Regions from separate parts of the Streptomyces purpurascens genome, predicted to be linked through region 1. Evidence: riboswitches for the same ligand, from Rfam matches in the RefSeq annotation. Region 1 holds a riboswitch; each other region holds the start of a gene.
The links. A riboswitch is a leader RNA that binds a small molecule or an ion and turns the genes downstream of it on or off. The one in region 1 is predicted to bind cyclic di-AMP.
Positions count from the first base shown of each region.

Region 2: it holds a riboswitch for cyclic di-AMP, as region 1 does, so the genes downstream of both, OHU35_RS06270 (C40 family peptidase) here and OHU35_RS20145 (M23 family metallopeptidase) in region 1, are expected to answer to the same signal.
Region 3: it holds a riboswitch for cyclic di-AMP, as region 1 does, so the genes downstream of both, OHU35_RS26405 (C40 family peptidase) here and OHU35_RS20145 (M23 family metallopeptidase) in region 1, are expected to answer to the same signal.
Region 4: it holds a riboswitch for cyclic di-AMP, as region 1 does, so the genes downstream of both, OHU35_RS36370 (LysM peptidoglycan-binding domain-containing M23 family metallopeptidase) here and OHU35_RS20145 (M23 family metallopeptidase) in region 1, are expected to answer to the same signal.

Region 1 covers NZ_CP108341.1:4,432,478-4,434,666, forward strand. Annotated here, with positions in the region: gene OHU35_RS20145 (M23 family metallopeptidase) at 1-989, opposite strand, end outside; cyclic di-AMP (ydaO/yuaA leader) riboswitch at 1,001-1,157, opposite strand; tRNA gene OHU35_RS20150 (tRNA-Met) at 1,454-1,527, opposite strand; gene OHU35_RS20155 (dihydrofolate reductase family protein) at 1,620-2,189, opposite strand, start outside.
Region 2 covers NZ_CP108341.1:1,380,077-1,382,265, reverse strand. Annotated here, with positions in the region: gene OHU35_RS06275 (DUF6328 family protein) at 1-324, opposite strand, end outside; gene OHU35_RS06270 (C40 family peptidase) at 408-881, opposite strand; cyclic di-AMP (ydaO/yuaA leader) riboswitch at 885-1,097, opposite strand; gene OHU35_RS06265 (hypothetical protein) at 1,443-1,751, opposite strand; gene OHU35_RS06260 (ATP-dependent Clp protease proteolytic subunit) at 1,759-2,189, opposite strand, start outside.
Region 3 covers NZ_CP108341.1:5,760,285-5,762,473, forward strand. Annotated here, with positions in the region: gene OHU35_RS26405 (C40 family peptidase) at 1-1,148, opposite strand, end outside; cyclic di-AMP (ydaO/yuaA leader) riboswitch at 1,157-1,314, opposite strand; gene pcrA (DNA helicase PcrA) at 1,619-2,189, shown strand, end outside.
Region 4 covers NZ_CP108341.1:8,004,037-8,006,225, reverse strand. Annotated here, with positions in the region: gene OHU35_RS36375 (DUF6250 domain-containing protein) at 1-182, opposite strand, end outside; gene OHU35_RS36370 (LysM peptidoglycan-binding domain-containing M23 family metallopeptidase) at 356-1,279, opposite strand; cyclic di-AMP (ydaO/yuaA leader) riboswitch at 1,284-1,444, opposite strand; gene OHU35_RS36365 (alpha-galactosidase) at 1,763-2,189, opposite strand, start outside.

The sequences.
Region 1 (2,189 bases):
ATCCCGCTGCCGGCGCCACCGGAGTGCACCTCGAGGTGCAGGTGGGCGCCGGTGACGTTGCCGGTGGCACCGACACGGCCGATGACATCGCCCGTGCTGACCTTCTGGCCGACGCTGACGCCGATGGAGGACTGGTGCGCGTACCAGATCTCCGTGCCGTCATCGAGGGTGAGGACCGTCTTGTAGCCGTACGAGCCGTTCCAGCCCGCCTCGGTGATGGTGCCGCTGTGCACCGCCTTGATCGGCGTGCCCGTGGGGGCGGCGAAGTCGAGACCCGTGTGGTAGCCGGAGGACCAGTAGGCGCCGGCCTGACCGAAGGTCGAGGTGAGGGTGTACGAGGAGGTCGGCAGCGTGAACTGCTTGGCGAGGGCGGCGAGGCGCTCGGCCTCGGCCTTCTTCCTGGCCTCCTCCTCCGCCTTCCTCTTGGCCTCGGCGGCCTTGGCCTTGGCTTCCTTCTCCGCCTTGGCGACGGCTTCCGCGGCCGCCTTCTCGGCGGCGTCGGCGGCGTCCTGCGCGGCCTTGGTGTCGATCTGGTCCTGCTGGTACTCGACCTGGGCCATGATCCGGGCTCGCAGCGCCTCGCCGGCGCCGGAGGAGTTCTCCTCGGTGTCCGCCGTGGCCGTGCCGAGACCGCTGAGCGGAGTCGAGGAGCCGGCGGGGGTGTCGTCGTCCGAGATGAGGGAACCCACCGAGGGCAGGTCCGGCACGGAGATGGACACCGGCGGCTTGCCGGTCTGGGCGCTGGCCATGCCGCCCGCGCCCACGGCGGCTATGACGCCGACGCCCAGGACGGTGGAGCTGCGGGCGAGACCTCCGCCGCGCTGCTTGGTGACGCGATGCCGGCCACGGACGGGACGGATGGATTCCTCGGTGGGGTTCCACTCCTGGAACGGGCCCTCGTCGGTGCGCTGACCGCCGTAGCCGAAAGTATCGGTGTCGCGCTGGTTTCGCGCGAACGGGGCCGCGGGGGCAGGCCGGTTGGACGCCACGTGGGCGTACTCCTTTCCTTCCTTCTCGCCTACCGGGTTAGCTGACGGGTTCGGAGCAGGAAGGTCTCCTACGCGCGTATACCGACCGTGCTTCCACGGCGGTTTACGCCCGATTCACCCCAAGTGGTGGTTCCCCGGTTCCCTTTCGGGATTCGGCGCGTGCGCACGGAGCCGCCTTCTGTGACGGCTGGGACGACCGCGCTGCGTTATCGAACGTTAATAGACCCGGGGGGTGGATTCCAGCGATTCCACTTGATCATTAACCTTTTTCGTGCGGACTTACCTGCCATGACCGGCTCAAATCGGGCGAGTTGACCGCTCCGTAAGTGACTGCCGGGTATTGACGGTGTGTCAGTTGCTATGCGGAGCGGTGCGCATCACTCACTGAAAGTGACAGGGGAGCGGAACACCCCGAAACGCACCGAGGGCCGGAACCCTTTCGGATTCCGGCCCTCGGCCTTCAGTAGCGGGGACAGGATTTGAACCTGCGACCTCTGGGTTATGAGCCCAGCGAGCTACCGAGCTGCTCCACCCCGCGTCGTTGTGATTCCAGTGTACGCCATCCGCGGGACCACTCGTGACCACCTCATGCTCAGCGGGCCGTCGGTAGCCAGATCCGCCCTCGCTCCCCTACAGCAGATGGCGGTTCGGGGCCTTGGCCCGGTGCTCGTGTTCCGGGAGGACGACGACCTCCGCACCGCCGGCCGCCAGGACGCCGCTGCCGTCGGCGTCCTGGACGAAGGTGTCCGGCTCGCGCCAGGCCGTGACCACTCGGCGCACGCCCGCGTCGAGGAGCAGCCGGGCGCAGGGCGCGGGGCGGGAGGCGCGGCGGGCGCAGGGCTCCAGGCTGCTGTAGACCGTGGCGGTGGCGAGCCGCGGGTCGGACGGGTCGAGCTTCGCCAGAGCCGCCTCCTCCGCGTGCGCGACCGGGTCGTCGCCCTCGCGGGAGTGACCGCGGGCCAGTTCCGTGCCGTCGGCCGCGACCACCACCGCGCCCACGCTGAACGCCGTGTCCGACGGCGGGCAGAGGCCCGCCAGTTCGCAGGCGAGGGCCAGCCAGTGGTGGTCGGCCGCGGTGGCGAGGGGGCCGGTGCCGGGGGCGGTGGGCTCGTAGCGCATGAGGACCACGTCCTCGATCTGCCGCGTCTCCAGCAGCCGGAGCCGGCCGCCCTGGTAGCCGCCGGGCCCGAAGAGGCGGGG
Region 2 (2,189 bases), 3.1 Mb from region 1:
CAGGCCGGTCGTGGCCAGTCGTGAGGAGACCTGCACGATGCGGGGCTTCGCGCCCTGCTGGAAGAGCGAGCGGTGCAGCGCGGCCGGCGCGGTGAACAGCGCCGCGGCCAGGACCGCCAGCAGCAGCGTGCTGACGTAGGTGACGCGCTGGGCCGTGTCGAGGGACGAGAAGCGCGAGGTGAAGGCGAGCGACAGCAGGAAGGCGAACAGGATCTGTACGCCCGTCTGGGTGACCCGCAGTTCCTGGAGCAGCTCGACGAAGTTGCGGTCGGCGCGCTGCAGTGGCGTCTCGCCGCGTGCGGTGCAGGGACTGTGCTCGGCCATGACGCGACGAGTAACCACTTGAGCCCGTGTCACGCTCCCGGCGTGCGGCGGCGCGTCTCAGGCGTCGCCGCACGCCGGGTGGGTCACTTCACGCGCCCGTACCAGACGCTCTTGGTCCAGATCTTCTGCAGCCGCACCACGTCCCCGCTCTTCGGGGAGTGCCAGAGCTTGTTCTTACCCGCGTAGATACCGACGTGGTACACGTTCCGGCCCGAGTGGAAGAACACCAGGTCTCCCGCCTTGCGGTTCTGGGCGGAGATGTGGCGGGTCTTGTTGTACTGCTGGGCGGCCGTGCGCGGCAGCTTCTTGCCGGCCTTCTTGAACGAGTACAGCGTGAGGCCCGAGCAGTCGAAGCGGTGCGGGCCGGTGGCGCCGTACTTGTAGGGCGATCCCTTCTTCGAGGCCGCTATCTGGAGTGCCTTGGTCGCCGGCGTGGCTGCCGCTGCCTCGGAGGAGAAGCCGGGGGCCACGATCGAGCCGCCCACGGCGGCGATGGTGAGGGCCGAGGCCGTACCGGCCCGGACCATGAGCGACGGGACACGATTGAGCGCAGTCATGCGCAACCCTTCGTCAGCCGCCTGTGAAGGATGACCTGTCGGATTCGGGCTGGCGAAGTTGCCCGGCCGCTGACGCGGCTTCACCCCAAGGGCTGCTCGGGACCGGTCATGGCGTGACCGTCCCGGCGACCCGTCGTGCTTGGGTCCTCCACTCCTGCCGATCCACTCCTGTCGACCGGTCATCCAGGCGGCGGCAGGACTCGGCGTCCGCCCGGATCGCCCCGCCGCTGTGGCGGGGGCTTGTCGTCAGTCAGGGATCTTGACTGATGGTTGTCATGAAATCCCAACGGAACCGGGGATTTGTGTTGTTACTCACCACTCACCCGTTCGGGTGGACACGTCTGTGTTCGAGTCGGTGTCCACCGTGCCGCGCACCGCCCGACCAGCGATGGAATGTCCCATTCCGCCCCTCCGTCGTGCGCGTCGCGCAACCGTGACGGTCCAAAAATTGGTGCCCCGTCTACTCCGAACAGCGGTACGTCGTTTGGCCCGTTTCGACTCAGGCCCGGACGCCGCGTCGACGGAGCGAGCGTCCGGGCCGCTGGATCCGCCGGCTCCGTGTCAACCGACGGACTCCGGGGGCAGGGTGACACGGGCGGTCCGGCGCTCGCCGTCCAGCACCCGCAGGGCCCGGGCCAGTGTGTCGGCGTGCAGTTCCGTCTCGCCCCGCTGGTGCATCAGGGCCAGCGCGTCGCGCAGCGCGGTCGCCTTGCCGACCAGGGCCTGGGCGGCGCGCAGTCCGCGGTAGGTGTCGCCGTGCAGCGCCGGGTTGATCCGGCCGAGCAGGTCCACGACCTCCAGGTAACGGTCGATCAACTCCGCCTCCGCTCGGGTCAGGGCGGGCAGCGGAGGCAGTTCGGGCGGCAGCACCGGCGGCTCACCTTCCGGTCGGCGCGGCCATGGTGGCCTTGCGGTTGGGGACGATCCGGTCCACCAGGCCGTACTCCACCGCCTCCTGGGCGGTGAGGATCTTGTCCCGCTCGATGTCCTCGCTCACCTGCTCCCGGGTGCGGCCGGTGTGCCGCGCGAGCATCTCCTCCATACGGGTCCGGATCCGCATCAGCTCGTCGGCCTGGATCGCCAGATCGCTGGCCTGTCCCTGGACCGGCTCGGGCAGGGCGGGCTGATGGATCACCAGGCGCGCGTCCGGCAGCATGGATCGCTTGCCCGGCGTGCCCGCCGCCAGCAGCACCGTGGCGGCCGCCCCGGCCTGGCCCAGGCAGACCGTCTCCACGTCGCAGGTGACGTAGCGCATCGTGTCGTAGAGGGCCGTCATCGCGTGGAACGCGCCGCCGGGGGAGTTGATGT
Region 3 (2,189 bases), 1.3 Mb from region 1:
CCGTCGTAGTAGATCGACTCCTCGCGCACGTACGTGCCGGGCTTCGGAGCGTGGATCATCATGCCGTTGCCGATGTAGATGCCGACGTGGGTGACATCGTCGTAGAAGAAGACCAGGTCACCGGGCCGGGCGTCGGCCAGGGGGACCGTGGTGCCGGCGTTGACCTGGTCGTACGTCGTCCGCGGCAGGGTCACCCCGGCGGCCTTCCAGGCGGCCTGGGTGATGCCGGAGCAGTCGTAGGAGCCGGGGCCGGTGGCGCCCCAGACGTACGGCTTGCCGATCTGGGCGCGGGCGAAGGCGAGCGCCTTGTCGGCCTTGGTGGCGTACGAGGAGTCGGGCGCGGTGGACGACGAGGACGACCCCGCGGACGAGGACGAACCCGCCGAGGAGGAGCCGCTGCCCTGCTGCTGGGCGGCCTCCTGCTCCCGCTCCTTCTGCTGTTCGGCCTGCTGCCGGGCCAGCTCGGCGGCCTTGCGGGCGGCCTCCTGCTGCTTCTCCTTCTCGATCGCCGCGAGCCGCGCCTTCTCCTCGGCGGTCAGCTTCGACAGCAGTTCGCGCGCGTCGGCGAGCTTCCTCTGGACGGTCGCCTTGGCCGTCTTCAGGTCACCCTGTGACTCGGTGAGCGTCTCGAGGCTCTCGGCGGCCTCCTGACGCTTCTCCATCGTCTCTGACTGCTGGGTGATGTAGTCGTCGACCGCCACCTTCTGACGGCCGGTCATCCGGTCCATCAGCTGGGTCTGGTCGAAGTAGTCCTGCGGGGTGTCCGCGAGCAGGAACGTGGCGGTGTCCGGGGCGGAGGCGCCGGTGCGGTACTGGGCGGCGGCGAAGGTGCCCAGCTCCTCCCGCGCCTCGTTCAGCTTCTGGGTGCGCTGGGCGACGTCGTCGAGGAGGGTGTCGACGCGCTTGCGCTGCTTGGCGGTCTTCTCCTTGGCCCCGTTGTACTTCTCGGTCGCGGACCCCGCCTGGCGGTAGAGGTCGTCGACCTTTTTCTCGACTTCCTCGAGGCTGGGCTTGTCGTCGGCCTCGGGGGCGGCGTTGGCCGACTGGGACAGCAGGGCCACGGAGGTGAGGGCCGCCGTTGCGAGGGCGGGGGTCCGTATGCCTGCCACGCGCGAACCCGTAGGACGCGACTTGCGGTGCGACGCCAAGGGAGGCGACTCCTTCCATGCTCCGCCTACCGGGTTAGCTGTCGGGTTCGGGCGGATGCTTCGGAAGGGTTGCCCTACGGCCTTCTCCGGAAAGGGAGTCGGGCCGATTCACCCCGGGGTCTCGGTGGGTCCCCGGCTCTGGCTGCCGCTGCGGCACGCCGGACTCGGCGGAGGCCACGCGGCCCGGCGACGTTCGCCGGTGGGGGTCGTGTGGCCTCCTCGCACGGTAGCCAACTCGTGTGGCCCTTGTGAAGGTTGAAGGGTGATATGCCCGATACATTTCCGTGACCTTGCTCATGAACGTCGCCGAGAGTGATCAATCGAGGGGGGTTGGTCACCATTCGCACGTAATTGTGAAGGCCATAGCGGCCTGTGATCGCGTGGACCTGGAGGGTGACAGGGGGGTCCTTTCGGCGATGTTCTCAGGGCGGCGGCGGGCTGTCAGTGGGGCGCCCTAGACTCGGAGAGCGATGAGCAGCCTCTTTGACGACAGCTTCCTGGCGGACCTCCAGGCCCAGCGGGGCCCCGCGGACGAGCCCCCGCCGCCGCCCGAGGACGATCACGGATCGGAGCACGTTCCGGACGATCTGTTCGGCGGGAAGTTCGACGTGCCGCCGGACCGCGACGCCTACTACCGGGACGGCGCCGCGCGCCCGCCGGTGGACGCCGCCGCGCTCCTGGAGGGGCTGAACGACAACCAGCGCGCCGCCGTCGTGCACTCCGGCTCCCCGCTGCTCATCGTGGCCGGCGCCGGCTCCGGCAAGACCCGCGTGCTCACGCACCGCATCGCCCACCTCCTCGCCGAGCGGGACGTCCACCCGGGCCAGATCCTCGCCATCACCTTCACCAACAAGGCCGCCGGCGAGATGAAGGAGCGCGTCGAGCAGCTCGTCGGCCCGCGCGCGAACGCCATGTGGGTGATGACGTTCCACAGTGCCTGCGTGCGCATCCTGCGCCGGGAGAGCAAGAGGCTCGGCTTCACGTCGAGCTTCTCGATCTACGACGCCGCCGACTCCAAGCGCCTGATGGCCCTGGTCTGCC
Region 4 (2,189 bases), 3.6 Mb from region 1:
GAGGCGGTGACCGTGCCGCCGCCCTGGAGTTCGGTCACCCACTGGGCGAGACCGTGGCAGAAGTCGTCGTGGGCGATCAGGCGGCGGTGACGGGGCGCGGCGCTCGCGGTCGCCGCCGGGGCGAGGGCGGCCAGGGCGGCTCCGGCCGTCATGGCTCCGAACGTTCTCCGGGTGGTCGGCACGGGACACAGCTCCTTCAGAAAGCGCTTGCACTCACGACGGGATCACTGTGTCCCAACTGCCGCATCCTGTCGATCCCTTGAGCCGATCGGCGGCCGCGCACACACCGAAGGCCGGACCCGGGGATCGGGGTCCGGCCTTCGGCCGCGTGTCAGGCAGGTGGTCGTGCGATCGGTCAGCCCACGGAGACGCCGTGCGAGCGCAGGTAGGCGACCGGGTCCACGTCCGAGCCGTAGTCCGGCGTGGTGCGGATCTCGAAGTGCAGGTGCGGTCCGGTCACGTTGCCGGTCGCACCGGACAGACCGATCTGCTGCCCGGCGGTCACGGTCTGGCCGGCCGAGACGGAGAGCGAGGAGAGGTGGGCGTACTGCGCGTACTTGCCGTCCTCGAGCTGAATGACGACCTGGTTGCCGTACGCGCCGCCCCAGCCGGCGGAGACGACCGTGCCCGCGCCGACGGCCTTGAGCGAGGTGCCGGTCGGGACGACGAAGTCGACACCGGTGTGGTAGCCGCTGGACCACATGCTGCCGGACATGTGGTACGGGGTGCCGACGGCGGCGCCGTCCACCGGGAGGCTGAAGCCGGAGGCCTCGGCGGCCGGCTTTGCGGCGGCCGGCTTCGCGGCGGTGCCGGCCTTCGAGGAGGACTCGGAGGCGGACGACTTCTCAGCCGACGCCTTCGGCTTCTCGGCCGCCTTGGGCGCGGACGACTGCGTCTTGGGCTCGCCCGCCGCCTTCTTGCCGACCGAGAGCTTCAGGCCCGGGTGGATCAGCGACGGATCGGCACCGACCGCGTCACGGTTGTCGGCGTAGAGCTTCTTCCAGCCGCCGCTGACGTTCTGGTCGTCGGCGATCTTCGCGAGATAGTCGCCGGCCTTCACGGTGTACGTGTGGGCGCCCGTGGCCTTTTCGGCGGCCTTCTTCTCGGCGGCCGGAGCGGACTGGACGGCCTTTTCCGGAGCCGACTGCGGGGTCGCGGCGTGGGCGCCGGCGGCCCCCATGAGCGGAAGGGCGAGGGCGGCCCCGCCGGTTCCGGCGACGGCGATGGAGCGGGTGAACCGCTGGGACTTCGGGCGGCGATGCTTACCCTTCGCGGGCATGGCGAATTCCTCTCCGGCGCCTGCGAGGTGAGCTGTCGGGTGCGGGCTGGAGATGCCCGGCCGCGCCGAAGTGCGGCTGAACCCCAAGCCGTTCCGGGAACCGGAACAGGCGTCGTACCTGTGGGTCCCCCGCTCCTGCCATACACGGGTCAGTGTGTGCGGGCTCCGGGCGGCGGCAGGATTAGGCGTCCGTCCGGATTGGTGTGGAACGTAAGCGACCGAGACGCAATGGGACAAGCTTGCGGTTGCCTGTGAGGGCGTTTTTCTTGACGCGTCGGCACATTTCCCGTCACCGAGCGTGGATTTCCGATCTCTGTTTTTCCTCAATGCCCCTGAATAACGCAAGAATTACGTGAACATGACGACAACACATCGTCACGAATATGACGATGGTCACGCACCCCGACCTCATCTCCTTTACGATCGGGGCACGTTATGCCGAAACACCTTAAGTGCCTTATTCGCCCTATTCGGACAGAACGGCTACTTGCGCTTAAGGCGGACGACCGCGGCATCCAGGTCCCCGCGCAGACCGACTCGCAGCCCGTGATGTGCCAGTACGGCCCCTCGGTGAACTTCGCCCGTTTCGAGGCATTCGTACGCTGCTGTCGGGTCGAGGTCCCGCAGCCGGAGCGCCGGAACGGGCTCGCCGTAGCGCTGCGCCTGGAGCCAGGCGAGGACGACGGTCTCGTCACCGAGGACGTACTGCACCGCGCTCAGGCCGCCCTCCGGGGGCCGCAGCCGGTACAGGTCGCCGCGCTGCACCACGGGCCGGATCTCCTTGTAGAGCCCCACCCACTCCCGCGCCTCGGCGAGCTCCTCCGCCGTCCACCGCGTGAGGTCGCCGCCCACCCCGAGCACCCCGGCCATGGCACTGACGAACCGGAACCGCAGGGAGCTGGCCCGCTGG